2 regions of the Anabaena sp. CCY 9910 genome follow, and region 2 is predicted to be linked to the other one. Evidence: predicted binding sites of a transcription regulator. Region 2 holds the regulator's gene; the other holds the start of a gene.
What was found. Region 2 encodes NtcA, which controls nitrogen genes in cyanobacteria. Its sites were predicted from a motif close to TNTGTANNNNNNNNTACANA; they were not measured.

Region 1 (16,327 bases), on a different contig from region 2:
TGCGGCTATTCAACCGTTCCTGAATTAGTTGGGGATTTTCCCTTATTTGCTTAATATCCAGCACAAATTTTTCTCAATCTTTCGCCTAGTATCTTCTTGCCAACACATCAGCATATACCGATTTTGTCTTGCCATGACAGGAAAGGCAAATACAAAAATCTCGTTTAAGATTTGTTGATGCGATTGAGTAGCCACAATGAGCTAACCAGTCCAGCAAAGTGGGCTGAGACTGTATTGATGTTCGCCTGAACTACCAACATATCTAGACCACTAATGATGCGGGTAGGGTCAAATAATTGGGTAGTGACAGCTTGGGGAGATATTGACCTAGCTACTAGTGTACCCACGATCGCCTGCGCTCCCAACAATGTCACCAGAGTCCCGCCTAAATTTATCCACAGTCCTAAACGTAATACTTGCACTGTCTCCACTTTCCGAGGACGATTACTAGGGTTAGAGGATAGCAATTGATTCCCAATTCTGGTGTAACGGAAGGCTAAATAAATACCTCCACCCAGCACTACCAATCCACAAATCGCTAAAAACACCCCAAAGCCAGTGCCAGGATTATTATTAGGGCTACCTGCCCTTTGGCTAAAGATGCCAAACAATAGCACAATAATGCCAGAAATAACGCCTAGTACTAGCTGAATCCAGAAACTAATCCAGCCTGTCATACGGAACGTCTGGGCAATTGTCCGGAGATTAGAAGAAGATGATGGAGCATCGGGGTTTCGTGACATACTGCTTGCTCACCAACTGGCTAGTACAAAATGCAAATAAAACATCCACAATCTTGGCTGTGTGCTGCTTAAAATACTATCTTTATTTCTGCCATACTGTGCCAAAAATTTGTTAGTTTTTAAAATCACACGTGTTCCACCAGTAAACTATTGGTGTAAAAAAATGCTGCCTACGGAGGAAAAAAACACTATTTAAAAGTTATTTTTCTCATATTTCCTCACCCTGTTATTTTTAATATTTGCTTGTGGGTTTTTACTGTAATTAGCAAACCCAAAGGAGTAAACAATGCTGTGAACCGAGGGACTGTAAAGCCATCTGCATAAGCAGAAAATCCTCTATTTAGCCCCTAGCAGCTTTTTTATTCGTACTGGTGTAAGAGTTTGATAAACACAGATTTACCTTCAGCAATGCAATCATTACCAAATAAACTATTTATTAACTTTTACAGAGTTACAGACAAAACGGCATTTTACCTGTAAAATTTCTTCGATAGCATCTTACGTTTCAGCAGTTCTAAACCATCTCGGCATTACTTGACACCTAGATAGTGGCAAAACCACTGTCTAGGCACCTCCTCACAACACTAATTAGAGCTAGATAGAGGCGCAATTCTTTGCGTGACTCAAACTTTTGCTTGTGAACTTTACTGTTCACAGGGTAGTTCATCATTACTTGTTTACACTGGGTAAATTTTCTCCAGGTAGCGCTATATACTTACTTATTTGGAAGTAGCGCCCTATACTGATGAAAAACCCGTAGCTTCCACCGTAAGTGATACTTTTAGCCATCCACGAACTTATGAAAATTGAGGATATATATCAATTCTTTGAAAATCCTCCGCCGACTTACCTCTGCCAGGAAGTAGCAATTTGTTACATTCTGTATGTTTTACTACAAGGTGAATCCTACGGAACTGAATTAATTCAGCAACTAGAAACTGAACACCCTACCTATCGGCTCTCAGATACTGTACTTTATAGTGCCATCAAATTTCTGGAAGACAATAGGGCGATTACTGGGTATTGGAAGAAGTTGGAAGGGAGAGGTCGCCCCAGGCGAATGTACCAAGTTTCTCCAGAATGGCAACATCAAGCGGAAGATTTAGCCCGGCTTTGGCAAAATTACATTTATGTGAGGACAAATTAACCAATAATTAATAATGAATAAATCTCCTCCTGTTAAACATTAATAATTTAGTTATGGATACTGCTATTCTGCCATCAACGTTCTTACTCACCTTGTTACTGGCGGTTGGTTTGCTCTTCTTCATTCGGGCATCGACTAAAGACCGTACAGAAATGATGCAATTGATTTCCGAGCAAGAAGAAAGCGTTTTAATGCCGCAATTACAAGAGTATTTTCGCTCTCGGTCTTACCGAGTGGCAGAAGTAGACCATGAAAAAAACCAAGTGACTTTTGAAGGGTTCGTGAAACCCAGCATATTTTTAGCAGTGTTTCTCACGCTGCTAGCATCTGCTGGTCTAGTCTGTTTGTCTTTGGTTTTCGCTTTGTTGTTCCCTAGATTCGGTAATATTTTTCTGGGCTTGGTATTATTTGCGCCTTTGAGTGGCCTTTTTTATTGGAAAAAAGCAGGTAGGCTAGAAAAAGTTGTGCTGAAACTAGAATCTTTGGCTAATCAGCCGCAATTATTTAGTAAAATAACCGTTGTTGCTCATCGTGATGAACTACTTGAGCTACAAAAAGCACTACCTTTAAAGCCTAATGAATAATTAGTAGTTGAGTGTGTAGATGCAAACTGTATGTCTATTTTTTGGGAAATGGATATTTAAGAGAAAAAATCGGGAGAATCACTAGTACTAAATGACATAATCAAACACAAAGCACCATCAATCCTTCAAAATTTTGAATTGATATCACTCTATGTTTCGCCCTTTGCTTTTTACCTATCGCCTTTTGTACTAGTGTTCTTTTTCCCTACGACCGCAAATCGCAGGGAAAAGCGTGTATCTTGACAGAGTTTTCTGAAAAATCCACAGGAGGAGAGCAAAGTTCAACTCTCGCTTCTGGGTGTTTTCTGCTCTATCATGATTCTCTTCTGCATCATGAGACTAGCCAACCCAGGCAAACCAAATTAGTCTGATGAGGGTTAATTCTCCAATTACTTGGACTAGCTCTACTGGCAAGTTAGTGACAAACTTAAAAAAAATGGAAATTTTGCATAAACTGCACACTTTTGCCAGTTAAATGATTGTCAGAAGCTGTATTCAACACGTAAGATTATCATCTATGAATCAGCGACTGCCTACCGCCACTGGTTCTGCCCCTGCGGGAGATTCAAGTACCCGCAGGCTGGGAAACAAGAAATGATTTTCCTCGACGTATTGAGCGCCAAACAGCCCTTTCTCTGCCCAAAAATAACGGTCTGTAGTGTGTTCGTTTCGCTTTACGAGTAGCAACGCCGGTGGCAAGATACCTTCAGCTTGAATAAATTTTCTGGCTGCTGTCACGGGTTTCTCTTCACCGCTTTCGATGCTGTATTGAGGTACGTGTTCTAAAATACGTCGTCCTTCCTGGCGACGACGACTTTTTCTTTTACGTCTCCTTGCCAACCTATTTTCCTCCTCTTTCAAGCTATAGATTGTAGTGATAGCTACAAAATCCGTCGTAATTATATAAGTTCTAGTTCAAAAGATCAATAGTTTTTAAACTTTAGATACAACAAAGATATTACTATTGACGGTAGATAAATCAAAAGCTAATTGGTACATAACCCCTTGAGAAAAACCATTACTCGAAAGATTTAGTTAAGCTTTATTAAATAACTGAGGAAAATAAAGTATCTTCTCTTATCTTCCCTCAAAAACCGTGATCCTGAGCAAGAGCTGAAAAATGTTAATATCTGCCAGTTCAGATTTTGTGGCTCTATGTCGAGAGCAAATAGCACTACTTACCCAAGGGCTAGGAGCTTCTTTAAGTGTAGTTTATCTAACCCAAGAATTGATAGAGTCGCCAACAGGGGAGGCGAAACTGATTCCTGTGGTTGCTTATCCAGAGACAGCAGTTATACTGCCAGGAGAAGAGATTGCTGAGGTGAATGCACGTAAACAATTACAAGTGGGTGATATGCTGTTGCTACCTCAACAACAGGGGAAATTATTGGCTGTAGCGCCAGCCGAAGAAACGTCAGAGTCGGGGAGAGCGCCTACAGTAGGTGGAACGTCATCGCCTTTTGGTGATGATTATTTGTTAGATAAACGCCAAATAGTCTTACCTCTGGTGCATGAGGGTGTCATGATGGGATTATTGGTAACAAGTAGAGACGATCGCCCCTGGAACGAACAAGAGCAAAGCCAAGTGCAGAAAGTCGGACAAACACTGGCGATCGCTTGTATTTTGGATCAGCGTCGAGCATGGTTGCAACACCAATTGCATCAACAACAAATTCTGCAAGAACAACAGCAAGATTTACTCGATAATTTATTACATCAGTTTCGGAATCCCTTAACTGCTTTACGGACTTTTGGTAAACTTCTCCTGAAAAGATTGCGCCCTGGTGATCCAAATCGAGATGTGGGCGAGAATATTGTGAGAGAGAGCGATCGCCTCACAGAATTGCTACAAAAATTTGAGCAAGTCATTGATTGGACAGAGGCAGATTTATCTAGGCTAGTGTTACCAGAAAAAGAGGGATTTGTCGAAGCCACCGTCCAAAAAGAAGCCAAACCAGCGTTATTATTACCGGGAACAGGAGAGCAATTAACTGATTGTGCCGTAGTTGATTTATTAACACCATTACTCATGTCAGCCAAAGCGATCGCTCAAGACCGACATATCAAGTTGAAAGCAGATATTCCTCAAAATTTGCCATTAGTGAGGGTAAATATTAAAGCTTTGCAAGAAGTGTTGACTAATATCATTGATAATGCTTTAAAATACACACCCCAAGGTGGCAAGATTTATATTCAAGCCGGGCAAGAAAAACTGAATTTCCAAGGCATTGCTATTAGTGATAATGGCCCTGGTATTCCTCAAGAAGATTTAGCCCATTTAGGTGAAAGACATTACCGAGGCGTGCAAGCCCAAACAGAAATTCCTGGTACAGGCTTAGGATTGGCGATCGCTAAACAATTAATTGAGCAAATGCAGGGCGAAATTGAAATTTTCAGCCCGGCAATTAACTCCAAATTAACTTCACCTAATACACCAGGAACAACGTTTATTATTTGGTTACCGATGAGTCAAAGTAATTCGTAATTAATAAATTAGTGTTATTATTAATGACGAATTACAAGCAGGGGTTGACTATCTCAATGAAACCAGTAGGCTTTGGTTAATGGTCATTTGTAAATCGGTGTCTGGGTCGATAGCGATTAAGTCAACACTATTTCTGCCGAAAAACAAGCCTATTAATCCGCCAATCGCCGCACCGCCTAAAACTTCTTCGGTAGCGATCGCGCGATCGCCTGTGACAGCAGAGACGGCGGCGGCTGCACCTGCACCCAGGACGGTATTCTGAATAATTGTGCCTGTGCTAGCACCCTTTCTGACAGTTTCGGTTTTGTTAATGACTTCTGAAGTTGCATTCAGTTGATACTCTTGACCTGTAGTTAAAATGAGTTTTTGAGCCACGAATTGGGAACCGCCTTGAGCTGGCTTCAGTTCACCGACTACCTGGCTACCAGCCGGAATTACCACAGTACCTGCTTGAGTAACTACGTTTTGGTCTACGGTAAGTGTTAAAGGTGCAGTTTCATCCTTTGTTACGAGGATTTTCTCTGCCTTGTCGTACTTCACTGAAATCACAGTTCCTTGAGGAATGGTCGCAGAAGTAGGTGTTCTGGGAGTATTAGCTTGAGTAGCCACAATATAGGGCGAGGTGATTGCTGAGGCTTGATTAGAACTAACTAACGCTTGATAGATAAAAGCTGCTACTTGCGCCCTTGTAGCTGTTGCTGTGGGGTTTAAAAAGTTGACGTTGGGATAATTCACCACGATTTTCTGCTCAGTGGCGGCGGCTATGGGACTACGAGCATAGCCAGCAACGTTAACAGCGTCGTTAAAGTATTGCAGAGTACTTTCAACGTTACCACTGGGAATATATTCCAGACCGTTGGCGAGGGAAACCAAAACCTGCTGGCGGGGAATAGCTTGGTTAGGCTCAAAACGATTGCCGGGGTATCCTGAGAGGAAACCAATGGTATAGGCTTGCCGAATGGCGCTAGATGCCCAATAGTTGCTGGGGACATCAACAAAATTAATTGCTTGCCGTTCTGGTGCTTTTTGGAAAGCTTTATTGACCATCGCCGCAAATTGAGCGCGAGTTACTGGTTCTTCTGGACGGAATGAACCATCAGGGAAACCAGCAATAATGCCTCGTTGGGACAATTGTTGAATAAACTGTGCAGCCCAGTAGTTCGAGGAAACATCAGAAAAAGTAGTTTGAGCGAAAGATGGAGATGCCACTAAAAAAGGTGCGACAGTCCCTGCTGTGATGCTCAAAGCCATGAGTGCAGATGTGCCAGATTGCCAACGAGTTAAATTAAACATACAGTTTCTTAACCTACTCAATTATTTGTTTGTCTTGTTAATTAGTTAGACCGTATTAATAACTAAAAAGTTTCTGTTTTTCTGTATAAAAATAGATGAGTTCGTCACAAGTAAAAATAATCAAAATACCTATATCACAAGTATTAGATATTTAGGAATAGTGCTATTACTGGTAATTTATGATTAGCCAGTCTATATCTTCATTTATTGGACGGCTGATGTACCTGAAACATGAATTTTGGGAGCAAAAATTAAGCGATCGCCTACATATAATTAAAGGGGCGATCGCTAAAAGAGGAATGATGAAATTCACTATTCAATCTTCAGGAAACTAACTAGCGGAAAACATCCACTGTCAAGTTAGAACTCAGGGCTAGTCGCAAATCTTGTTGGGGTCTGACCACAAAGACTTCAGCTTCTTTCTTGCGTAGTAATACACTAGCTAAAGCGCCTGCTGCTGCACCACCTACAGGTTCCAAAATTTCAATTCGGCGATTACCTGTAATCAAAGAAATTGCTGTGGCAGCACCTGCACCAATAGCAGCATCAGTTAAGATTTTGCCAGAGTCATTTCTGCTAATTTTTTCTAGTCTAGTAACAGTTTGAGAATTGGCGCTGATTGACTGTCTATTACCAGAAGGAAATATTAATTCTCTGGCGACAAACCTTACACCTCTGACATTACTTTGATCGTTTCTGTCTTGGGAGAAATTACCGTTGAAATATACGGGTTCTAGTTGTCCCACAACTTCAGTTCCCGCAGGAATCAAAACGTTCCTGTTATTGTCGATAATATTGTTAGCTATTTTTAGAGTTAAAGATATAGTTTCTCCACGACTAACAACTACTTGCTCTTTATCGTAGGTAACAGGAAAAGTCACTCCAGCAGGAATAGAAACTCTCCGAGTTTGACCAATTAATTGGGCATTAGCAGCCGGTGCAAAGGCAATCATGGGGGCAACGGTTCCTGTTGTGACTGTTAATGCCATGAGTGCGGCAGCTCCAGATTTCCAGTGATTCAAGCGAGTCATAATAGTTTTGGGTTTCTGCGATTATGTATTTCTTGACGAGGTTTTACTGAGATTGTTTCTTACTCTGTTTAAACCGTTCTTTGGGCATATTCCCCAGGGATGCGGGGTTATTATTTTTGAATTTTGTGGGCTGAATTCATTTCCTCTCCGGCTTCCTTTTAATTCGAGTTGTTGCCAGCCAAGGTGGCAACAATTTTTAATAACTGGATTGGCTCAATTGGTTTGGATATATGAATTTGAAATCCGGCGGTTAGGGCAAGGAGGCGATCGCTTTGTCTGGTGTAAGCGGTAAGGGCGGCAGCTGGGACATTTCCCCCTTGTTCTGATGATAGCGCTCGAATTTGCCGAATTAGAGCGTAGCCATCTTCATTTGGCATTCCAATATCACTTAGTAGCACATCAGGCTTCACTAATTGCAACAGTTTTAAGGCTTCACTGGTGGAGGCTGCGGTTGTCACAATTGCTCCGTATTGTTCTAAGGCAGTTTTGAGAAATTCTCTAGTATCTGGTTCATCATCAACTGCTAAAATTTTTAGTCCTCTGATTTGGACTTTAGCATCCCAGGCTGTCTGTCGTTGAAGCAAGGGTTCTTCTGGGGTGACTGTGGAGTAACTTGGTAAGAGTGGTAGTTGGACTGTAAATGTCGCTCCTTGTCCTTCTCCTGGGCTAGCAACTGAAACTGTACCATTGTGAAGCTCAACGAGATTACGCACGATCGCCAGACCTAAACCCAGTCCCCCTTGATTTCTGGTTGTGGTAGCATCTGCTTGGCGGAAACGGTCAAATACATAAGGTAAAAACTCAGGACTAATGCCTTTACCTGTGTCAGTTACCTGAATCTGCACATTAGTCTCTACTTGTTCTAGGCAAATTTCTACCCGTCCGCCTTCAGGAGTAAACTTGACTGCATTGGAAAGTAAGTTCCAAATCACTTGCTGTAAACGTTCTGGGTCGGCAGAAACTAAACCAATATCAAAACTCAGGCGAGATATAATTTGGATTGATTTGGTATTGGCAATTGGGCGAACAGTATCTAGTGCTGCTTGAATTACAGGAATCAATTTCATGGGGCGCACAAGCAAGCGAATGTTACCGCGAATAATCCGCGAAATATCGAGTAAGTCTTCAATTAATTGAGTTTGGGCTTGAGCATTGCGCTCAATTGATTCTAAAGCTTGTTCAATCTTTTCTGGTGACAGTTTGCGGGTGCGGAGCAGGCGCGACCAACCTAAAATACCATTGAGGGGCGATCGCAATTCATGGGAAACTATCGCTAAAAATTCATCTTTCATACGACTGGCTCTTTCCAGTTCTATACGGGCTGCCCGTTCTCTTTCTAAAGCTTGCGCCCGCTCTTCAATTACCATTAATTCGCTTTGGCGTAATGCTTTTTCTGCTTGTATACGCTCTGTTACATCTAATACTAGTGACAGTACGGAGGTGACACTACCTGCTTCATTAGTAATGCTAGAGTTGTACCACTCGCAATAAATAACTCTAGAGTCTTTAGTATAGTTGCGATTGTATTGGATAATTTGCGCTTCTTGGCCACTGAGGAGGCGATTGCTCGCCTCTGCAACTGCTGTCATATCTTCCTCATAGACCATGTGCAAATCTTGAAAGTGTTTTCCGATTACTTCCTCTGTCCGCCAGCCAAAGATTTTTTCGGCAGTAGATGACCAACGGGTAACGCATAGGTGGCAATCCCATTGCACCACTGCCAAAGGAGTAGTATCTATGTGTAGATTTAACAGTTGTAGGGCATCTTGCAAAGCTAATTCAGATTGTTTACGCTCTGTGATTTCTTGGGTGATGGTCATTCCAGCAAAAATCTCACCATCATCGTTCCTCACAGGTAAAACATGGACTTCATAAACGCGGTGTCCATAGGGTGCTTCAAAACGAGAGCTGATCCCGGCAAATGCTTGGCGATAAGGTAACTCAACCTCAGAAGAAGTTTCTGGGGGGAGTGCTTCCCAAATAGTTTTACCTTCTATATCAGCTTTCGTAATTCCTACCACCCCTAACCCTAAGCCTGCTGCCAAGATGAAGCGCAAATTTTGGTCAAACAGGAAAACACCACCATTGGGAAGATTTTCTATAACTGTGTGCATTAAATTTTGATTACTTTGTAGGGCTGCTTGTGTTTGTTTAAAAGTTTTAATACCGTCGGTAAATTCTGGTAGCATGGATAACTCTTGCTGGTGAGTACACAGTTCGTCTTTTGTCTGCGGATGTTCAGTAACATCTCGCCGGGTTGCTGTGAGGATAAAAGCAATACCCGTCAAGATGATGGCAATTAGTTCTAGCCAAAAGGTGAGCGCGATCGCTAATTTAGATATGGGAAAGCAAGAAGAAATATAAGGCTCACCCTGGTATATAGCTATTGCCTGAGTAAAAATCAGCACTAGCCAAGCCAAAATTAACACAATTTGTCTTTTGTGGAGCAACATAGACTTGCCAGGGTAATAAAGAGAAATCTAACTTTGTTCTATGCTCAACTTCATAATGTATCAGTGTCTTCACAAGCCAGACTAGTCAATTTCAAAAAGCTTATTTTAGCGACTGACTAATGGCTGGTATCATCCCGTTTCACCAAAATTCTGATACATATTGGATATGTTGGAGGCATTTAGAGCTATACACTCCTACCGATGTATTTGTATCGTCCAAAAAATGAAATGGTGTCAGAGTTGTGAGAACGTTGATGATAAACATTCTTTTATTATTGCCGTACTTTTATTAATTGGGAAAAGAGAAAATAGCCTTTTAGTGATGGGACTTATATCTGAAAACTAAAAATCAAGGGTGCAGGGGTGTAGGGGTGTAGGGGTTTTAAATATTTACACCCCTACACCCTTACCCCCTTACACCCAGTCTCAACAGACAAACTGGGTGAGTAAGTCCTAACTGATTTCTCTTTTTCTCTGTGTATAAGGAAAATATTTTGCAAAATCAGAAAAACTTACTCAGAATAATGTTAATTTTCGTAAAATTACGGACTTTAAAACTAGAAACCTGATATTTACCTAGTTAAACTAACAAGAGTGCATCTGTACTGCTAGTTAATAAAATGTAGATGTGGCGCTATAGCCTCAATGATTCCAGTACAACTTGTCCTAAAAAATTTTCTGAGTTACCGTGATGCAACTTTAGATTTTCGTGGTTTGCATACGGCTTGTATTTGTGGTGCCAATGGAGCAGGTAAATCATCTCTCCTGGAAGCCATCACATGGGCGCTATGGGGTGAAAGTCGGGCGGCGGCTGAAGATGATGTGATCAATTCTGGTGAAAAAGAAGTTAGGGTTGATTTTACTTTTCAAAATAATCAGCAAAAATATCGCGTAATTCGCAGTAGAATTCGGGGTGCATCTGGAGTTTTGGAATTTCAAATCGAAACACCCTCTGGCTTCCGGGCAATTACTGGTAAAGGTGTCCGCGCCACCCAGGATTTGATTTTAGAACACATCAAGCTTGATTATGAGACTTTTATTAACTCTGCTTACCTACGTCAAGGACGAGCAGATGAATTCATGCTCAAGCGTCCCAGTGAACGCAAGGAAATTTTGGCGGAGTTGTTGAAACTAAACCAATATGATGAGTTAGAAGAACGAGCTAAAGATTCATCGCGTCAATTTAAAGTGAGGGCGGAAGAATTAGAACGTTCTTTGGAGTCAATTAAAACTCAGTTACAACAACGGGAGAACACCAAAGCCCAACGAGCAGAATTAGAAGCGGAAATTAACCAACTGCAACAGGTACAAGCCTTTGAGACGATTAAATTACAGAGTTTGCAGGTGATTCAACACCAGAGGCAAAATAGCGAACAGCAGTTAAATTTTATCAGGCAACAATACCAAAATCTCACACAAGATAGCGATCGCCTCCAACAAGAACAGTCAGCAGTCAAAACACAGTTAGCTGAGCTAGAAGCTATATTGCACCGGGAAGAGGAGATTCACAACGGTTACAGCCATTACCAAAGTCTGCAATCCCAAGAAGAAGCATTTGCTGTCAAGTTTGATGAACATACCCGCGCCACAGCCCTACGCCAACAAAAGCAACAACAGTTAACTAAACAAATCCACGAACTGGAAAGACAACTCCAACAAGTCCAAGGACAGTTGGAAGCTTTAAAGCAACAAGAACAAGAAATTCAGCACACCTTGAGTAAATCCGGGGAAATAGAAGCCGCCTTAGCCCAACTCGCCGCCGCCCGTCGCCATTTAGCGCACCTGGATGAACTGCAAATGCAGGTTTCCCCTTTGTTGCAACAGCGCCAACATCTACAAAGCCATTTAGACCGGGTTCATGCGGGGTTAGTCGCCAGGCTCGAACAACTACAAGCCACCGAGAATCAACTGCAACGAGCTTCCCAACGCCAACCCCAACTGCAACAAGCAGTGATGGAAGTAGCAATGCAAATTGATCAAATGGAGAAAGACCGGGTTTATTTGCAACGGGTGCAGGAAAAAGGACACGAAAGACGGAATTTTATAGAACGTCTGCAAGCCCAACAACGGGAATATGAAAGATTATTGGGAGAAATGGAGCAGAAATTGCAAATGCTCCGCACCCCCGACGCTATTTGTCCTTTGTGCGAACGCCCTTTAGATGAGCATCATTGGAACCGGGTAGTAGATAAAACTAAAGATGAGTATAAGGAAACCGAGGGGCAATTGTGGGTGTTTCGTGAGCAGATGGCAGTTTCCGATAGAGAAATTCAGGTATTACGGCAAGAATATCGGGAAATATCCCAGAAATTAAATGCTTACGACGCGTTACGGGAACAGCGAGGACAATTAGCCGCCCAACTGCAATCTACCAGCGATGCTGAACAACAATTACAACAATTGGCAGCCGAAAAGCAACACTTAGAGCGATCGCTCCAAGTTGGTGATTTTGCCCTTGATCAACAAGCTGAATTGCGGCAATTAGAACAATATCTGCAACAATTAAATTACAATGAGCAAGACCATGCCCTGGCTCGTAGTGAAGTAGAACGGTGGCGATGGGCAGAAATTAAACAAGGGCAAATCAAGGATGCTAGCAAACGTCTAGCGACATTAGCAGCCCGTAAACCAGAATTACAAGCCCAAATTACCCAACTACAAACCAGAATCCAGCAAGAGCAAACTGATTCGGAATGTGCTAAACAAATTGCAGCCCTTGAGGAGCAAATTACGGAAATTGGTTATAGTTCTGAGCAGCATAACAACCTACGTCTAGCTGTGCGTCAGTCCCAAGCTTGGCAGTTGCGTTACCAGCAGCTGTTATCAGCCCAGCAACAGTATCCCCAACTCCAAGGCAGATTGCAAGATTTGGCAGCCTCTAAACTTGCTAGATTGCAGGAACGCCAACAACTCGCCACCCAAATCGATAGCCTTGTGGAACAGTTAGCCCAAGCCGCTAACCCAAGGGAGCAAATTCAAGCTTTAGAACAACAGTTAGCCACAAGACGGCGACAATTAGACGAACAAATCACCCAGTTAGGACGTTTAGAACAGTTAGCCCATCAGTTAGCAACACTGCAAACTCAATATGAGGAGCAGCAGCAACAATACCAAACTTGCAAACAGCAATACCGGGTATATCAGGAATTAGCCCAAGCGTTTGGTAAAAATGGTATCCAAGCTTTGATGATTGAGAACGTGTTACCCCAACTGGAAGCCGAGACAAATCAACTTTTATCAAGGCTGAGTGCGAATCAACTGCACGTACAATTTATTACTCAAAGAGCAGGGAAGGGCAGTAAATCTACTAAGAAAAATGCCAAACTCATAGATACTTTAGATATTCTCATTGCCGATGCCAGAGGTACAAGAGCCTATGAAACCTACTCCGGCGGGGAAGCCTTTAGAATTAACTTTGCGATTCGTTTAGCCTTAGCAAAACTATTAGCCCAAAGAGCCGGAGCCGCATTGCAACTATTGATTGTAGACGAAGGTTTTGGTACACAAGATGCGGAAGGATGCGATCGCCTCATTGCTGCCATTAATGCGATCGCTAACGATTTCGCCTGCATCCTCACTGTTACCCATATGCCCCACCTCAAGGAGGCGTTTCAAGCCAGAATTGAGGTAGATAAGACTCAACAGGGGTCGAGGATTCGGTTGTTAACTTAAGTTATGGCGATTCCCAGTTAAGGGAGGTAGATAAGTAATATTTTTAAACGCGGAGGTGCGAGGAGGAAAACGCGGAGGGGCGCAGAGATTGGCCAATTTTATTTTTGAATTTTGTTGGTGCAGCCTTGCCGTAGGCTATTTTGAATTGTTATTTATGATACTGCTCGGCTAGAAACTCTTGGGCTTCTACTTGATTTGTAATATCTCCATCTAAAGTTTTAGCTAGTAAATCATCTAGCATTTGTCGATACTGCGGCCCTGGTTTATATCCTAACTTCTTAAGGTCATTACCATTTAGAATCGGTTGAACGTTAGCCCAGACTGTTAAGTATTGCCATATTTGCCGCCTGATGGGGCGCTGGCTTTGTAAAGCAATCAAAATTAGTACTTCTAAATTATACTTGCGTAGTAGCTGAACTACTTGGCTGGGGCGTTGATATTCAGATAGAGATTGTACAATCTCAGTCTGGGCAACAGCGAGGTTTTGCAAGTGCTGAATGCTATCTTCCTGTAATTGCAGATTTTTGGCGACTTTACCCCGATACATTGGTGCGAGGTGGGCAATAATGGCTTCTAAGCGCATCTGCCAAGGAATTAGGTTTTGTTGGGGGTCAAATCGCCGCAAACAACGTTCTAGTAGACGTAGTTGGTGTATGAGTTCACTATTTAAACTCAGGGTGGGATGGATGCACTGCAATGCCCCTAAGTCATCGAGTAATTGCAAAGCCGATCGCCAGTAAGGGGCTTCTAAAATATGCTTGAGTTCAGTTTTGAGTCGAGTTTGCAGGGCTGGGGTTTTGCTGTTAGTTTGGGCAGTGCGATCGTAAACGCCACTGTTGATGGCATAGCGGATATATTCTTCGGTGCGTGGTTCAATGGCAAATCCAAAACGCACCGCAAAGCGCACACCGCGATAAATCCGGGTGGGGTCTTCGATAAAGCTATTGGCGTGCAGGACACGGATTTGCTTGGCTTTTAAATCTAATAAACCGCCAAAGAAATTGAGTAAATCACCAGTGCGGGGAGAGGTGAGGCGTAGGGCGAGGGCGTTGATAGTAAAGTCACGGCGATATAAGTCTTGGCGAATGGAACTGGCTTCAACTTCTGGGTTGGCGGCGGGGTAAGGATAAAATTCAGTCCTGGCGGTGGCAATATCTACCCACAAAGAATCTAATTCTGGGTCTTTGTGCCACAACAAAGCAGCCGTTTGAAAAGCACCGTGGATTTCTAAACGGGCGGCGGGATAAATTTCTTGCAGTGCCTTTGCTAGTTCCACCCCTGCACCCACATCGGCTGATTTGTGGAAGCCATCAACTACCAAATCTATATCTGTAATCATGAGAGTGCCTGCGGCTGCTTCTGCCAACAGCAAGTCCCGCACCGCACCACCAACCAAATACAAATGCCAACCCCTTTCCTCGGCAGCTTGGGAAGCAGTGGTGAGTAATTGCCAGAGTTGGGGAGTAAGACGCGATCGCAATTCATGACTGAGGGAAGTTTTAAACTCAGCACCCGTATCTCGGAACTGGCTTAAAGCCCCACTACCACCGACAGCAATATTTTGATGCAGTTCCCGTAGAACATCTGTACGAGTGACGATACCCACTAACTGCTCATTTGCCAATACTGGCAAGCGACCGATATCATAGGTCACCATCAGCGACTCAATTTGTGGCAACGTTGTATCTGGAGTGATGGTTTTTAAATCAGTGGTCATGTAACCTTTCACTGGCGCATGACTAAAACCGTGATGTAGGGCGATATCCAAATCACGGCGGGAAATAATCCCCACCAATTGCCCTTGAGGATTAACCACAGATAAACCAGAGTGTCCGTAGCGTAATAAAATGCGCTGTGCTTCCGCAATTGTAGTTTCTGGGCGAATTGTGCGGACAGGGGAAGACATCAAGTCCCTGGCTGTGGGGGGATGAGGAATAGCCGCTTTGATACCTTGGAGGAGTTGTTGGAGAATATCTTGGCTATCAACGCCACGTAAATTGAGTGATGCTGCTTGGGAATGACCACCACCGCCCAAGGGTTGAAATAATTGGTCTAGATGCAGACCGGGAATTTGCGATCGCCCAATTACTGTGAAACGGGAATCATCTTTATTTGATGGGTGTGCATTTGCCAACAGCAAAGCATCAATTTCTGTTAACTCTATGAGCTGCGACGCTAGACTTGATAACCCAGGGACATAACCATCTGTTGTTAAAGTTACCCAAGCAATAGTATAACCACGTAAGCAAAGATATTCTAATTTTTCCAGCGCTTCCGTTAATAGTCGCTGCAATTGGGGAGATAAACCAGGGTCACGGTAATTAGCAATTACAGGTAAACTAGCGCCCTGCGTCATCAACCAAGCTAAAGCCAAAGCATCCCTTGACGTTGATTGGTCGTAGGTAAGGGAACCCGTATCTACATGAATACCCAAAGCCATCACCGTTGCTTGGGCAGGATTGAGCGTGATTTGCTGCCGTTGTAATTCCTCCGCAATCAGGGTTGTAGTTGCACCCACCGAGGCGACATGAAACTGAGTTGCAGGGATATCTGATGTTTGTCCCGTGTGATGGTCGTAAACCGTAATTTTCTGAACTTGAGGTAAATCTAACCACTCAGCAGGCTTACCCAGGCGATCGCGTTGTTGGGCATCTACTATAGTGAGCGATCGAATTTTCTCAGGGTTTACCGAACGTCTTTCAATTAAAGGATACTCATCCCGATGTAGCGCCAAAAAATCCCGCACAGGTGGATGCGCGCCCCCAGTCAACACAATCTTACTTCCGGGTAGTAAGCAAGTTAACCCTACGGCTGCGCCCAAGGTATCAAAATCGGCTGTAGTGTGGCAAAGAATTAAATCCATGTTTAACTTTTGGCGGCTCCACTTTCTATGCTATGAGGTTTTCTGGAGGAATATCT
Region 2 (16,327 bases):
TCTTACGAGGTTGGGAAATTTCCGTTGGCAGGACAATTATTTGCGAGTGAATTGGTAAATTTGTTGTTGGGGAACTTGCTGCTTTGGAGGTTTTCTTTGCCAACTGTTGTGGTAAAATCTGAGCGATCGCCTGATGTTGAGACTGCAACCACTCGCTTAATTCAGATGCAGACAGAGCCAAGGGATTGAGGGCTATTTCCTCAAAACTAAAATTTACTTGTGGCGATCGCCAAGTTTCCCCCCAAATAAATAAATAACTATCCTGCTCACTTAATATCCAACTACCGTGTAAAATTGCCATGTGATAACTACTCAGACTTTACTTAAAGTAATAAATGTTTATTATTGGTCTATTAACTATATTTAGTTAAATAAATATCATCTAAAATAAATGTACGTAATTATTGATATATCAAAAACATAAATAATGAATCTACCTCTATATAAAGTACTAAAAAATGGTTCAACTGTAGAATTAGATTATATAAAACCTCAAGAATATGAAGATGTAAGAACGTTACTCAATTTTGTCATTAATGAAGGTAAAACTTATCCACAAAAACAACCATTATCACAACCAGAATTTGCAGCTTACTGGTTAAGTCAAGATGCCTTTGTTGTTAGGTTATCTGGTGATGATGGTACACAAAAACCGCAAAAAATATTAGGTTCATTTTATATCAAGCCAAACTTTCCGGGATGGTGCAGTCATATCTGCAACGCTGGTTTTATTGTACAACCAGGATTGCGGGGTCAGGGCATAGGTAGATTCATGGGAGAATCCATGCTCTCCCTAGCATCCCAATTGGGTTACGAAGCAGTGATGTTCAATTTGGTCTTTGAAACTAATATACCTTCAATCACCCTATGGCAATCCTTAGGTTTTGATATCATTGGAAGCATTCCTGATGCGGCAAAGCTAGCTGATGGAAAGGTAGTAAAGGCGCTGATGATGTATAGGGGTGTAGGAGTATAGGGGTATAGGGGTTTGGGGGTATAGGGGTATAGGGGTATAGGGGAAAGAGTAAAACCAAATTCTTCCCTTACACCCTTACACCCCTACACCCTCACACACTTACACCCTTATACCCTCACACAATCCCGATGTTGCTCTTTGTATGTAACAGAAGCCAGCTACAGGGCATAAATGTTAGGATTGCCACAGAGAGAGAATAGCGTGCATAGAAGGAAAAAAAGCTGAATGGCAGAATTTGAGAAGTCAATATCCTTCGATGGAAGGGATATTCGACTGAAAGTAGGCCTACTAGCGCCCCAAGCTGGTGGGTCGGTTTTGATAGAATCAGGGGATACAGCTGTTTTAGTCACAGCTACGCGATCGGCAGGTAGAGAGGGCATTGATTTCCTTCCCCTGACAGTAGATTATGAAGAAAGACTATATGCGGCTGGTAGAATCCCCGGTGGGATTATGCGCCGAGAAGGCCGTCCCCCAGAAAAAACAATTCTCACCAGCCGTCTCATAGACCGTCCCCTGCGTCCTTTGTTCCCTTCATGGTTGCGGGATGACTTGCAAATTGTCGCCTTAACAATGTCGATGGATGAGCAAGTACCGCCCGACGTGCTAGCGGTAACAGGTGCTTCCATTGCTACTCTCATTGCCAAAATCCCCTTTAACGGGCCGATGGCAGCAGTGCGGGTAGGCTTAGTGGGCGATGATTTCATTATTAACCCCACCTATGCAGAAATCGAGGCGGGAGACTTGGATCTGGTAGTCGCAGGTTCACCTCACGGCGTGATTATGGTGGAAGCAGGGGCTAATCAATTACCAGAGCGAGATATTATCGAGGCGATTGATTTTGGTTATGAGGCAGTGCGCGACTTAATCAAAGCGCAGCTAGACCTAGTAGCCGAACTCGGTCTGGAAATTGTCCAAGAAGCACCGCCAGAGGTAGACCAAACTCTGGAAAATTATATCCGCGATCGCGCTAGCGACGAAATTAAGAAAATTCTGGCTCAATTTGAACTAACCAAACCCGAACGCGATGCCGCGTTGGATGTTGTTAAAGATAATATTGCCACAGCGATCGCCGAACTCCCAGAAGAAGACCCAATTCGGGTAGCTGCAACTGCCAACAGCAAAGCCCTGGGCAACACTTTTAAAGACATCACTAAATATTTCATGCGCCGTCAAATCGTCGAAGATAACGTGCGTGTTGATGGTCGGAAACTCGATCAAGTGCGTCCGGTTTCTTCTCAAGTAGGTGTCTTACCAAAACGTGTCCACGGTAGCGGATTATTTAACCGAGGACTGACTCAGGTATTATCAGCTTGTACTTTAGGTACTCCTGGTGATGCCCAAAACCTCAATGATGATCTGCAAACAGACCAATCAAAACGTTATCTCCATCATTACAACTTCCCGCCTTTCTCCGTTGGAGAAACCAAGCCCTTACGCGCCCCTGGTAGACGGGAAATTGGTCACGGTGCATTAGCAGAGAGAGCCATCTTACCTGTACTGCCACCCAAAGAGCAATTCCCTTACGTGATTCGCGTCGTCTCGGAAGTGCTTTCCTCCAACGGTTCCACCTCAATGGGTTCAGTTTGTGGTTCCACCTTGGCATTAATGGATGCTGGTGTCCCCATCCTCAAACCCGTGAGTGGTGCAGCAATGGGTTTGATTAAAGAAGGTGATGAAGTCAGAGTCCTGACAGATATTCAGGGTATCGAAGACTTCTTAGGTGACATGGACTTTAAAGTCGCCGGTACAGATGCAGGGATTACCGCCTTGCAAATGGATATGAAAATATCTGGTTTGTCTTTGGAAGTTATTGCCCAAGCCATTCACCAAGCAAAAGATGCTAGGCTGCATATCTTGGACAAAATGCTCCAAACTATCGATACCCCACGCACTGAAACCTCACCTTACGCTCCTCGCCTGTTGACTATCAAGATTGATCCAGACATGATTGGTCTGGTCATTGGCCCTGGTGGTAAGACAATTAAGGGCATCACCGAAGAAACTGGTGCAAAAATCGACATTGAAGACGATGGCACAGTAACAATTTCTGCGGTTGATGAAAACAAGGCGAAAAGAGCGCGTAATATTGTCCAAGGCATGACTCGCAAACTCAACGAAGGCGATGTCTATGCTGGACGTGTGACTCGGATTATTCCCATTGGCGCTTTTGTGGAATTCCTCCCCGGAAAAGAAGGGATGATTCACATTTCCCAATTAGCTGATTACCGTGTCGGCAAAGTTGAAGATGAAGTGGCGGTTGGCGATGAAGTAATTGTCAAAGTGCGCGAAATTGACAATAAGGGACGGATTAATCTCACACGCTTGGGTATACACCCAGATCAAGCAGCTGCGGCGCGGGAAGCTGCGGCGGTGAATCGTTAAATCGATTGGGGATTTTAGATATTATCTAAAATCCGCGATGCCTCTTTACGTAGGCATCGCCGTAAAGTTTTTCATTATTGTGAATAATCCCAAGTTCGGCCAATTCGTGACGATATGGTTACTTTGGTTGGTAATAGGTCAACAAGAGGAAAAGGGGCAGGGGGCAGGGAGCAAGGGGGAAAACTGAGACGGAGCTTGTACTCCGCCCCGGTCAAGCGCCCTAGAAGGGCAGGGCTTGTACCCCGAAGTTCTGTTCGTCGGAGACGTTGCCGTAGGCATCGCCGGAAGCCGGCGCTCAGACTTCTCTTCATGTTCCGCTCCGCTCCACGCAGCTACGGTGTACACACAAGTACTATCTGCAAGGGTTTCAGGCGTTATAGCCCCTTAAAATGTCATTACGAGCGCAGCGAAGTAATCACATAATCCCGTGGTTTTTGCGATTGCGTCGTCGTTCCTCCTCTCTACGAGACGCTAACGCGAACGCAATGACAGGTTTTCATAGCGATCGCACAACCTAAAGCTAGATGACGAAACCAAGTACTAAAGGGAATTTTCAGACTTGTGTGTACACCTTAGGCTCCACGCAGAGGGGAAGGGTTTGCTCCCCCTGCTCCCTGCTCCCTTCCCCCCTGCCTCTTCCGGTCAATTGTCTTCTACCATGACCAATTACCAATTACCATAAGTTCGATATACGTAAACCTATTTCAACCATAAGTAATCACTTTGTCAGTTTGTCGATTTGAGCGAAGTTTGGTAAATAAAAGAAATAGCTTACTAGTTAAGCTTGTGCTTTTGTTCCATACTTAACACCAAGCATTGTGAGTGCTAAACCTTTGCCAGAAACTACCGCCCATGTCAAAATCATTCGCCAATCCTGGCAACACGGCTTCCTAGAAGGTGAAGTGAGTGCTGGTGATTTTGAGTGGCATTTCCAGTGGCATTTTCGTCGGGGAGAACTTTTGGTAAAGCCTTCCCAAGGACGCGCTTTAATCAAAGAACCCCTCGGCCGCTTCTTGGAACAGCAAGATTACCAACTAGAGCCAGGAGGGGACTATGCTTTTAAGATTCGCGCACAATTGTGAAACGTGGGCAGGAGGCTGGGGACAGGGGAGAATAACTATTGACTATTGACTATTGACTATTGACTATTAACCATTAACCGATTCTGTGAGGCGACTGAGATATCTTTCGATTAAGAGGATGGCAACAATATCATCTATAGGGCGGGGAGGCTGACGCATTCCGTGGGGTAATAACTTGATTAGTCCTTGGGGTGGATACATCTGCCAATAACGATCGCGTGCCTCTAAGGTGCTATAACGCTCGTCTACTAAGACAATATTTAATGCCTCAGCTAATTCTTGCTGTAGTTGCTGTTTCCAGCGTTTGGCTGTGGTTTGGTTGCCCATAACTAGCATAGAAATGGGAAACTGTTGTCTTAGAGTATTAATGATAGCGATCGCATCTGCGGCAGCAACTACTTGATGATAATATAGTTGCCGATCTAATCCCATCACCGCTAAACCACATTTATCTTTACCTGGGTCAAAACCTAAAATAACTGGTTGTGTAGGGGAAAAATCAGTTAAATTCATCATAAATACAAAAATAATTATTCAGAATACAAATAGATTTCGAGCAATATATATATTTATTGATTAACTAAATGTTTTTAATATAGCTGTTGTCAGTAGTGTTAGGACATCGATAGACTATACAACCTAGACACAACAGGACTTTTCACCCAATCCCCAGTCCCCAGTCCCCAGCTATATATTTCTAGTATTTTAATTACAACACTCCCTCATTACCCTCAATCCCTGGGAGTTATTTAATATTTTGAAGTGCTCACTCCCCATTTTTTTCATTTAAGTACTCAAAATAACTTTGCCATTTTGGATTGCCACTAGTCGCACTCTCAATGGCCCTGCTGTATAAGTATCTTCAGCAGCGATCGCTTTAATTTCTACTGGTTGATCTAACTGACGCAACAAGGAAACGAAGCGCAGAAAAGTACCATCTATTTGGACACCCTCAACAATTCCCGCATTTCTAGCACGAAATTGAGAAGCAGAAATTAATAAATCTAATCGTTGTCGTAACTGATAAGAGGTCATACTGCGAGGATCGGCTGTAGTTGTAGCCAAAACTTCACTTCCAGAAAATACCAGCACATTTCTGGCTGTATCAGCAAAAAATTCTATCTGGTTTTCTCCTCTGACGTAATTACCAGCTGAGAATATTCTGACTACGTATTCTCGACCATCATTAATTTGCTGAATCAGCTGCTCAATTCTATCTGGGGTGATACGTAGTAGTTCTATATTTGCCGAGTTTGACCCAGGTTCGCTTAATTCTAAACTGGCGTTGCGGTTAGCTTCTTGCAGTAGTTGGAGGATTATCTGACGTGTAGCCGCTACCTGATTAGTCCGAACAACAGCAGAGGCCAAAACTTGACCGCGAACTAATGCTAGTTTGCCTAAACGTAAGTCGCGGTATGACTGATAATATTTTTCCAGTCGCGCCACTTCCTGCTCTAAATAGTCCTGTTGTGTTTCTAATTCTTTGAGCCTTGATTCTCGCTTGGCAATTACCTCTTCTCGCTGTGTAATTTCCAAGTTACGGTTTTGAATTAGTTTATCCAGTTGGGAAATTTTCAGGTCGCGCTGTTGTAGTGCTTGTTGACGGTTAGCTAGTTCTCTGTCCCGTTGTTCTATAGCTTGTTGACGGTTAGCTAGTTCTCTATCGCGTTGTTCTATGGCTTTTTTTGCTTCAGCATATAGCCTGCGACGCTCCGTCTTGAGTTGTTCTACTGCCCCTTGTAAGGCTTGTCTTTGATTGTAAACGCTTTGTAGTTCAGCGATCGCTTTTTGATATTGTGTAACTACTTGTCCCAGTCGGCTTTGGGTGCGCTGGTATTGTGCTTGGGTTTGCGCTAAATCTTGCTGTGCTTTTAATTTTTCTTTTTTGGCTTGATCGCGCTGAGTTTCTACTTGTCTTTTGTCGGTTCTGGTGGTTTCTAGCTCTTGATTAACTTTATTGCGCTCAATTTCTACCTGAGTTTTTTGCTCTTCTGCGACTTTTAGCTGTTCTCGTTTTTGTCTGAGGTCTTTTTGAATATCTTCTAACTCAAAAACCCCTTTCCGCAGTCCTTCATCAGCAATAAATAAAATTGCCAGGGTAGTTGCTGAAATCAGTCCTCCCGTCAAAATTGTCACCAGTACAGCCGTATTTTTGGGGCGTAGATTAAACAGAGAGAGGCGTGCTTTGCCAACTCTTGTGCCGATGCGATCGCCAACAGTGGCAATTACACCTCCCAAAATTAAAATTGCTGCTATGAGGATGTACCCAGTGGTCATCTTCAGCTACCCAATTGAGTCCAGATACAGCCTACTACTTTCAATCATTATTTGTGGAGAATGGGAGGGTGGCAATAGCTGAAGTTACTCAAGATTTTCGATTTACTTCTAACTATGGGTGTCATTGAAAAAAATATAACACGTACCACCTCTCATTATTCCAATTGTTTAAAGAGTTCAGAAGGCAAGAGCCAAAATTCAGTATGGGTTCACCGTCACTTTGAGTTAAATAAACGGATTGAAGAAACCAACTAAATCTATAATGAGCAGGATTTAGCCTATGGTAATAATTAGCCACATTCTGAATTCTGACTCCTGTATTCTTCTTTAAGTGAACTGTCTGCTGAGAGTCACAGGTTTATGCACAGTAATCTTCTTTTTGTGGATGGAAATCATCTTTTTCTCCCGCAGATCCCCTAGTAGCCTAGTAACAGTAACGCGAGTAGAGCCAATTGCTTCGGCGATCGCCTGATGAGATAACTTTAAATCAATAGTGATTCCATCTGCACAAGGAACACCAAAATCACGACAGAGAATTAACAGAAAACTCACCAATCTCGAACCCATATCCCGGTGCGCTAAGGTCTCAATCATCATCTCTGTTTGCAGAATTCGCGAAGACAGACCCCGCAGCATCAACATCGATAACTCGGGATTTTCCTTAAGTGCTTGCTCAACTTGTTCAATTGGTGCAGAAAGCAATTCTACTGGAGTAAATGCCACCGCATGGTAAAACCTATCCGACTTGTTTCCTGTCAACAAAGACAGGACACCAAAAACGCTATTTTCCCGTAGTAGTGCTACTGTAATCTCTTCTCCTGCCTCGTACACCCTGGAAAGTTTCACAGCCCCTTTCAAAAGAAAGTAGACTCGTTCGGCAGGATCGCCAGGAAAAAAGATCGTTTTATTGCGTTCAAACGTTTCGACAACAGGCGGAAAAGCTCCGGTTGCCATCTGACGAAAAACATTTGCTAGGGCCTTATCTTGTGTCACGATCATCTCCCTTCCCCTACCCAATGCCGGAATAACAAAAAACTAAAAACTAATTACCTAAGAATACACCTGAAAAATCAATAAAGCACCGTTAACCTTTCTGTACTTTCCTATACTCAAACGTACAACTTTATGGTTATTTGTTCATAATGATACCCAAATTTTACTATTTTTAGCTAGCAGTTCTTGATAGATACTTCTACTTTCTCTAACCATCAGGTTTTTTGCAGAAAAAATTAAGTAATCTTGAAAATATCTTAAGAAATAACAAACATTTTATTCTAAAAAACGCCCTTAATAATCATCATTTTTGCTAACTATGTATAAAACAAAGATAAAGGGTTTGGATAAGGGTGTAGGGGTATGGGGGTGTAGGGGTGCAAATTTTTAAAACCCTTACACCCAGTCTCAACAGATAACCTGGTTGCGTAAGTCCTATCTTGGTTCAGGCAGGCTGTTCTTGAGTAAGGGGGGAAAAGAAAAATTCTGACCCTCTTTCCTCCCCTACCTCTTCTCCTGGGGACTTCCAAGAAATAAATTATCCAATTTCCGAGAGAAGACATCGCTATTTTCCCCCTGCTCCCTGCTCCCTGCCCCTCCGCCTCTTCGATCAAACAGCAAGAAAATTCCCAACATAACTTGATTACCTCTTCTACTGGGTAGTGATTTCTGTCAAGCTGTACAAATGAATCGATCACATTAATGACAACAGAAATCTCTATGCTGAATCTGACTGGAAAAAATGCCTTGGTTACAGGTATCGCCAATAATCGTTCCATTGCCTGGGGGATTGCCCAACAACTGCACGCAGCTGGAGCCAACCTTGGTATTACTTATCTACCAGATGAACGTGGCAAATTTGAGAAGAAAGTTTCAGAACTCGTAGAACCCCTCAACCCCAGCTTATTCTTGCCTTGTAATGTTCAAAATGATGAACAAATTCAGTCTACTTTTGATACCATCCGCGATAAATGGGGCAGGTTAGATATTCTGATTCATTGTCTAGCCTTTGCTAACAGAGATGATTTGACTGGAGATTTTAGCCAAACATCCCGTGCTGGTTTTGCCACGGCTTTAGATATCAGCACTTTTTCACTGGTGCAGTTAAGTGGTGCGGCTAAACCTCTGATGACCGAAGGCGGTAGCATTATTACTTTGTCATATTTGGGTGGTGTCAGAGCTGTTCCTAACTACAACGTTATGGGAGTTGCTAAAGCGGGATTGGAAGCTAGTGTACGTTATCTAGCATCTGAACTCGGCTCTCAAAATATTCGCGTTAACGCCATCTCTGCTGGCCCTATCCGCACCTTGGCTTCTAGTGCCGTTGGTGGCATTTTAGATATGATTCATCATGTGGAACAAGTAGCGCCATTACGTCGGACTGTGACTCAGCTAGAAGTGGGTAATACAGCCGCTTTCTTGGCTAGTGATTTAGCTAGTGGTATTACTGGTCAAGTCCTGTACGTAGATGCAGGATACGAAATCATGGGGATGTAATAAAATCTGGGTACTGGGTATTAGGGATTGGGGATTAGGTATGAGGAACAAACAAGATGGAAAAAGATATATTTTTTCACCACTTTTTCCTTATACACCCAGTCCCCAATCCCCGATCCCCGATCCCTAATACCTAGCCCCTATGCAAATCAGCGATTATCCCCAACTTAACTTATCCTCAGTCCCTCGGATTGCTTCAGTGCATCGCACAACTGGGGAAACTAATGTGCAGGTTACTGTCAATTTGGATGGTACGGGAATTTGTACAGCAGCTACTGGCATTCCCTTTTTAGATCATATGTTGCATCAGATTTCCTCCCACGGCTTGATTGATTTGGATGTCCAAGCCCAAGGAGACTGGGAAATTGATGACCACCACACAAATGAAGATGTGGGTATTACTTTAGGTCAAGCTTTGGCTAAGGCATTAGGCGATAGAAAAGGTATAGTCCGCTTTGGTAATTTCCTCGCACCTTTAGACGAAGCTTTAGTGCAGGTAGCACTGGATTTTTCTGGTCGTCCTCACCTCAGCTACGGCTTACAAATTCCTACCGAACGTGTGGGAACTTATGACACCCAATTAGTTAGAGAATTTTTTGTGGCATTAGTCAACCATAGCCAAATGACTCTGCACATTCGCCAATTAGATGGCATTAATTCCCATCACATTATTGAGGCGACATTCAAAGCCTTTGCTAGAGCAGCCAGAATGGCTATAGAAGTCGATCCTCGCCGCGCTGGGACGATTCCTAGTTCTAAGGGGGTTTTGTAAGCAGCAGGGGAGGCAGAGGGGGCAAGGGAGCAGGGGAAGCAGAGGGGGCAGAGGGAGAAATTACTCCAAGATGTTCGCCCAGTCACCAATCCCCAGTCCCCAATCCCCAATCCCCAAATTTTGCAACAATTAACAAACCTATAGCGATCGCGCCTATCTTCCTGGGTACTTTATAACCAATGCTGCGTAATCACTAGTATTTGTTAATTAACAGCCAATGCAGTCTTTTACAGACACCCCGGATTCTCAATTAACTACCAAAAATACCCCACCGGTAGTGATGACTTCTGATTTACGAAAAGTTTATCGTACTGGCTTTTGGATGAATCAAAAAGTTGTTTCCCTCAAGGGCTGTTCTTTGACGGTTTACCAGGGGGAAACTTTTGGTTTACTAGGGCCGAATGGTGCGGGTAAAACTACTCTGTTAAAGCTGTTGTTGGGAATTATCCGCCCAAGCGGTGGACAAGGGTTATTGTTGGGTCAGCCATTAGGCGATCGCCATATCAAGCAACGTGTTGGTTATTTGAGTGAAAATCCCTATTTGTATGAGTATCTTACTGGTTGGGAGTTTTTAGAGTTAGCAGCTGGTTTATTTGCAATTCCTACCAGTGTGCAACGTCAACGCATTCCTGAATTATTGGATTTGGTGGGTTTATCTGTAGCTGATGCCCAAAAAAAACAGATGCGCCGCTATTCTAAAGGGATGCTACAACGTGTTGGCATGGCTCAGGCACTAATTAACGACCCAGAGTTGATATTTTTGGACGAACCGATGTCTGGTTTAGATCCTCTGGGACGCTACCGGATGCGGGAAATTATTTTGTCGCTGAAAGCCGCAGGTAAGACGATTTTCTTCAATAGCCATATTCTCAGTGAAGTGGAGCAAATATGCGATCGCATCGCCATTCTTTCACAAGGTGAATTAATTTGCTCTGGTTCTCTGGATGAACTACTGGGTAGTCAAAACACATACCATGTTAAAGGTCAAAATGGTGATTGGGAAATTCTCAAAAAATGGTTGGCAAATTTAGTATACGAACCTGATGGTTATTGGCAAGGTACACTGCAAGAAGATTATTATGATTTTCTCGCTAGTGTGCGTTTGATGGGTGGACGAATTATTTCTATGAATTTATCTCGTCAATCGTTAGAAGAGTTTTTTATCAAACAAATTCAAAAACAAGATACATCTTTGCATGACGATAAGTAGAACGACTTGAAAAAACCAACCTATGTTAAGTCATGTAAAAATACTAGGATTCAGTTTGTATAAGGACTTTAGTCCTTTTTTGAGAACTTTAGTTCTCACTACAAACATTTAATTATTTACCCTGTTCTACTCAATTGATCAATCAGAAGTATAGCCGTAGCCAAATAGATTATGACAACACAATGCTTTAAAGTCTGTCAACAGTCAACAGCTATAACTCAGCAAAAATACTAATCTGGAAACTATATTGCACAGATGTTGTTTAGTAAAATCGGTCAACCTTTACTGTAACTTCACTAAAAATTCAAACTTTGGAAAAAATATTTGACCGGATTACGATAGTTTTTCTAGGAAAATGAGAATTGTCGGGAAACTTCAATACTTAAGTATAGTCAAGATTAAAATGTTTAGACAATACTTTACCGATGGTAGTCTCAGAGTTTAAAAAATATGCTTAACACAGGTTCGCTGAAATTTCTATCACAGCCAGCTGTGGGTGCAGCTTTGCTAACTGCTGCTCATCTCATTGTGCCGTTTGCCAGCGTAGCTCAGGGACAACAAGTATTTCCTAATTCGCAAACAGTACCTCCTAATAACCAACGAGTATCACCACCAGTACAAGTAGATACAAAATACTTGTTGGGAGGCGGCGATCTAATTCGTGTAAATGTATTTGAAGTTCCCGAATATGGTGGTGAATACCAAATTCCTCCAGGTGGAGCTATCAACCTACCTTTAATCGGCAGTGTTTCAGTTCAAGGGTTCACGACAGAACAAGCAGCCGATGTGATCACTGACAGATATCGCAGGTATCTCAAACGTCCCCAGATTTCTGTCAATCTTTTATCCCCTCGCCCCATCAATATCTTAGTTGCTGGAGAAGTCACACGCCCAGGCTCTTACACTTTGAGCTTGCAAGGCGGTGCAGGTAATAATCCAGGGGTACAATATCCCACTGTATTGGCTGCACTCACAACAGCCCAGGGTGTTACCTTGGCAGCAGATGTCACTCAAGTGAAGCTGAGACGTAAAACCAGTAGTTCTACTGAGCAAATCGTGAGTCTAAATTTGAAGGAACTCATCCAAACTGGTAGCTCTTCACAAGATATTACTTTAAGAGATGGAGATGTTATAGTTGTGCCAACTGCTACTAGCTTCAACGTAGCAGAAGCACGTAATTTATTTGCTGCTAACTTTGCTGCTAGCCAAACAGCACCGCGTACAGTAGCCATTATTGGTCAAGTCAATCGTCCTGGCTCATATCTTGTGAGTGCGGGGGCGACAGAAGCTCAGGCTGGTGGGACTGGGGCTAGTGGCAGTGGTTTACCCACGGTGACACGAGCAATTCAATTAGCTGGCGGTATTACCTCCCAAGCAGATATTACCAATATCAAGTTACGCCGACCCACAAGGACTAATGGCGAGCAAAGTATAGACCTCAATCTTTTGGAATTATTACGTAGTGGTGATGTTAATCAAGACGTAATTGTCCAAGATGGAGACACAATTGTCATTCCTACTGCTACTGAGGTTAACCCTGCACTAGCCACGGAATTAGCAACTACTACCTTGTCCCCTAATACAATTCAGGTGGGTGTGGTAGGTGAAGTTAAACGCCCAGGAGCCGTAGACATTAGACCAAATAGCTCCTTAAACCAAGCACTACTCGCGGCGGGTGGATTTAATGACGCTAGAGCGCGTAGCGCCAGTGTGGAGTTGATTCGTCTTAACCCCAATGGTTCAGTGACAAAGCGTGAAGTAAAAGTTGACTTCAACCAAGGAATTAACGAAGAGACTAATCCCATACTCCGGAATAATGATGTTGTGGTAGTTGGTCGGTCTAATATAGCTAGAACAGGTGATACGCTGAATATAGTAGCCGGCCCTCTTGGTATAATCTTTAACTTCTTAAGATTTTTCGGACTTTAATCTTTCTCTGGGGACGTAAGTAATTAGTTTCGTCCCCTGATTTCCTTTGAATTTACCAGAGCAATTAGGCGATGCGATCGCCATTTATTTTTTAACATTAAATAAATATTAATTATTTACCTTCGTCTCATCACCAACTATACGGTTGCTTTGGTTGGTAACGAGTCATAGCTAATAGCCTTCTGCCGCTAGCGTCAGCAAAAAAGTAATTGTGTTTTACCATTACCAATTACCGTTCGGCTGACGCTCACGGTGAAGCCCATGACCCATTACCAACCCCGCAGATATTACAAGTATTCAAATAGACATGATAATAGACTTAAATGTAGGGCATGGTAGTACCATGTCCTTTAAACTAAAATTGCCCTAAAAGGTAATAGGAGCATATATGGAGCCAATTATTGCTATAGTCTTAGCGCTTATCGGTTATGCCTTAGGATCGGCAAAAATTATTAATGAAGGGAATGCAGCCCTTGTGGAACGCTTAGGACGGAGACATCGCACACTGAATCCAGGCTTAAACTTCATTGTGCCTTTGGTTGATCAGGTTGTGATGGAAGATACCACGAGGGAGCAGTTCATCGATATCAAACCCCAAAATGTGATCACTAGGGATAATATTTACCTAGAAGTTGATGCTATTCTTTTCTGGCGTATCCGGGATATGGAGAAAAGCTTCTATGCAATTGAAGACTTGCAGGGAGCGTTGACACAACTGGCGACAACCACACTCCGGGAAGTGATTGCTCAAAATACGGTAGAAGATACCAATGTCACCAGAGATGAAATGAACCGAACCATCTTAAGTGAGTTGAACAGCACAACAGCAGATTGGGGCGTTGAAATTATCCGGTTAGATATTCAAAGAATTACACCACCGGAAAGTGTGCGGAAAACTATGGAAGAGGAACGGGCGGCTGAATTCAAAAAACGGGCGCTAATTTCCGAAGCTGAAGGAGAACGTCAAGCTGCTATCAAGAAGGCAGAAGGAACAATGACGTCTATGCAGATAATTGCCGAAGCCTTGCGTAGTAATCCCGAAAGTAAAGAAATTCTCCGTTATTTGGTCGCTCAAGATTATATTAACGCTAGTTACAAACTAGGAGAAAGTACCAATGCCAAGGTTGTGTTTGTAGACCCAGGCAAATCCGGTGAATTGATGAAAGAAGTCATGGCTGAGACTGTAAATACTGATGGTAATGGGAAGAGTGGGGAGCATGGGTAGGAGGCAGGGGGCAGAGAGAAGAGCAGAGGGGCAGAGGAGCAGGGGGGAAATAACTCAATCCTCAGCACTCAATAACTCACCCCGAAAGAGTACATCAGCAACTAGAGATACATCACGCATCTCTTGCACATCATGTACTCGCAGGATATCAGCCCCATTGAAAATTGCAGCGCAACAAGCCGCAGCTGTTCCCCAAACTCGTGCTTCGGGATCTGGTTGATTTAAAATTCGACCGATAAAACTTTTACGGGATGCGCCTACTAAAATAGGACAATTTAGCGCCCGTAATGAACCTAAGCGGCGTAGTATTTCTAAATTTTGTTCGTAGTTTTTAGCAAAGCCAATACCAGGATCAATGATAATTTTTTCGGGTTGAATACCCAAGGTTGTGGCTGTGGTAATTTGGTTAGCTAAAAAACTAGAAATTTCTCCCATTAAATCTTGATATTCGGTAAATTGCTGCATAGTCTGTGGTGTACCACGGAGGTGCATCAATATAATTGGTACGCCAAAAGTTGCCACTGTGGGCAGCATTTGGGGGTCAAATGTGCCACCAGAGATATCATTAATAATATTTGCTCCAGCTTCTATAGATGCTTTAGCTATTTCTGCTCTAGTTGTATCTACTGATATGGGTACAGAAATTTGCGATCGCAATATCTGGACTATTGGCAATACACGCTCCAGTTCTTCTGTCAGGGTGATTTGCTCTGCTCCTGGTCTAGTAGATTGACCGCCGACATCGATAATATCAGCACCAGCAGCCACCAGAGCTTTTGCCTGGGCTAAAGCGGCAGATGTAGTATTAAATTTACCACCATCACTAAAACTATCTGGCGTTACATTTAAAACGCCCATTAAATAAGTACGCTGTCCCCAGTGGAAACAGCGATCGCCTATGATCAATTTACTGTACATAGTGATTAGTCATTGGTCATTAATCATTAGTCAATAGTCATTAGTCAAAAGTTTTGGACTATGGACTATGGACTATTGACTGTAGACTATTTACTGATAGTTCACAATTCGGGCGAAACTTGCAGCTTCTAGACTTGCTCCGCCCACGAGAACGCCATCAATTTCTGGTTGAGCCATAATCTCGTCAATATTATTTGGTTTGACTGAGCCACCATATTGAATTGGCACATCAGGATTCTTCAATTGGCTACGAATTAAGCCAATAACTCGATTAGCCTCTGTTGTTTCACAAGTGTCACCAGTACCAATTGCCCAAATTGGTTCATAAGCAATCACCAAATTCGTCTGATCGACATTTATGAGGTCTTTGTCTAGTTGGCTGACAATTAGTGATTCAGTTTCTCCAGAATCTCGCTGTTGTTTGGTTTCGCCTACACAAAGAATCGGCGTTAACCCATACTTTTGGGCAGCTTGGAGACGTAAATTAACTGTCTCGTCTGTTTCCCCAAAAAATTGTCGTCGTTCGCTATGACCGACAATGACGTAACGGACACCAATTTCTGTCAACATTGGGCCAGAGATTTCACCAGTGTAGGCTCCATTTTCTGCCCAGTGGACGTTTTGCGCTCCGAGTTGTACAAGGCTACCATGTAGACTCTGAGACAAAATGCCCAGATCAGTGAAAGGAACGCAAAGCAGCACTTCCCGTTCTTGAGGTGTTTCCTCTAATGCAGGCAGAAATTCTTTTAAGAACTCTTGAGACTCTGCCTGGGTTTTGAACATTTTCCAGTTACCGGCAATAACTATTTTCCGCACAGGTGATTTAGTCAAGTTCCTAACGCTACTAGATGCACTTTTCAGTTTATGACTTTTTGTTAGTCATTTAGTCATTAGTCATGAGTCATTTGTCAGTTGGTACTCCCATGTGTTCTCCAGCTTGCTTATTTGCCGAATATCCTGCGAAAAATTACTAGGATGGAAAATAAAGCTAGTTTAAAAATTAAAATTTAAAATATAGAACTAACATGACCTCGATATTACCCTTGCCTGATCCTCAACCAAGCGA

Region 1: ACM5QX_RS07165 (DUF3155 domain-containing protein) is a predicted target of NtcA. The motif match lies at 3,343-3,362, and genes of this name have one in related genera.

What each region holds. Positions count from the first base shown of each region.
Region 1 covers NZ_CAWUDJ010000006.1:41,279-57,605, reverse strand. Annotated here, with positions in the region: gene serS (serine--tRNA ligase) at 1-64, opposite strand, end outside; gene ACM5QX_RS07180 (DUF3611 family protein) at 165-743, opposite strand; gene ACM5QX_RS07175 (PadR family transcriptional regulator) at 1,543-1,890, shown strand; gene ACM5QX_RS07170 (cofactor assembly of complex C subunit B) at 1,944-2,474, shown strand; gene ACM5QX_RS07165 (DUF3155 domain-containing protein) at 2,997-3,314, opposite strand; gene ACM5QX_RS07160 (ATP-binding protein) at 3,595-4,959, shown strand; gene ACM5QX_RS07155 (S-layer homology domain-containing protein) at 5,008-6,252, opposite strand; gene ACM5QX_RS07150 (hypothetical protein) at 6,432-6,587, shown strand; gene ACM5QX_RS07145 (conjugal transfer protein TrbI) at 6,588-7,283, opposite strand; gene ACM5QX_RS07140 (ATP-binding protein) at 7,442-9,736, opposite strand; gene sbcC (exonuclease subunit SbcC) at 10,382-13,408, shown strand; gene ACM5QX_RS07130 (CBS domain-containing protein) at 13,557-16,271, opposite strand.
Region 2 covers NZ_CAWUDJ010000004.1:86,165-102,491, reverse strand. Annotated here, with positions in the region: gene ACM5QX_RS05440 (DEAD/DEAH box helicase) at 1-301, opposite strand, end outside; gene ACM5QX_RS05435 (N-acetyltransferase family protein) at 428-976, shown strand; gene ACM5QX_RS05430 (polyribonucleotide nucleotidyltransferase) at 1,202-3,358, shown strand; gene ACM5QX_RS05425 (hypothetical protein) at 3,748-3,876, shown strand; gene ACM5QX_RS05420 (DUF3146 family protein) at 4,177-4,440, shown strand; gene ACM5QX_RS05415 (pre-16S rRNA-processing nuclease YqgF) at 4,507-4,953, opposite strand; gene ACM5QX_RS05410 (DUF3084 domain-containing protein) at 5,227-6,717, opposite strand; gene ntcA (global nitrogen regulator NtcA) at 7,045-7,716, opposite strand; gene fabI (enoyl-ACP reductase FabI) at 8,431-9,207, shown strand; gene hisB (imidazoleglycerol-phosphate dehydratase HisB) at 9,350-9,979, shown strand; gene ACM5QX_RS05390 (ABC transporter ATP-binding protein) at 10,197-11,189, shown strand; gene ACM5QX_RS05385 (SLBB domain-containing protein) at 11,640-13,118, shown strand; gene ACM5QX_RS05380 (SPFH domain-containing protein) at 13,507-14,343, shown strand; gene folP (dihydropteroate synthase) at 14,398-15,261, opposite strand; gene tpiA (triose-phosphate isomerase) at 15,352-16,077, opposite strand; gene ACM5QX_RS05365 (GTP-binding protein) at 16,287-16,327, shown strand, end outside.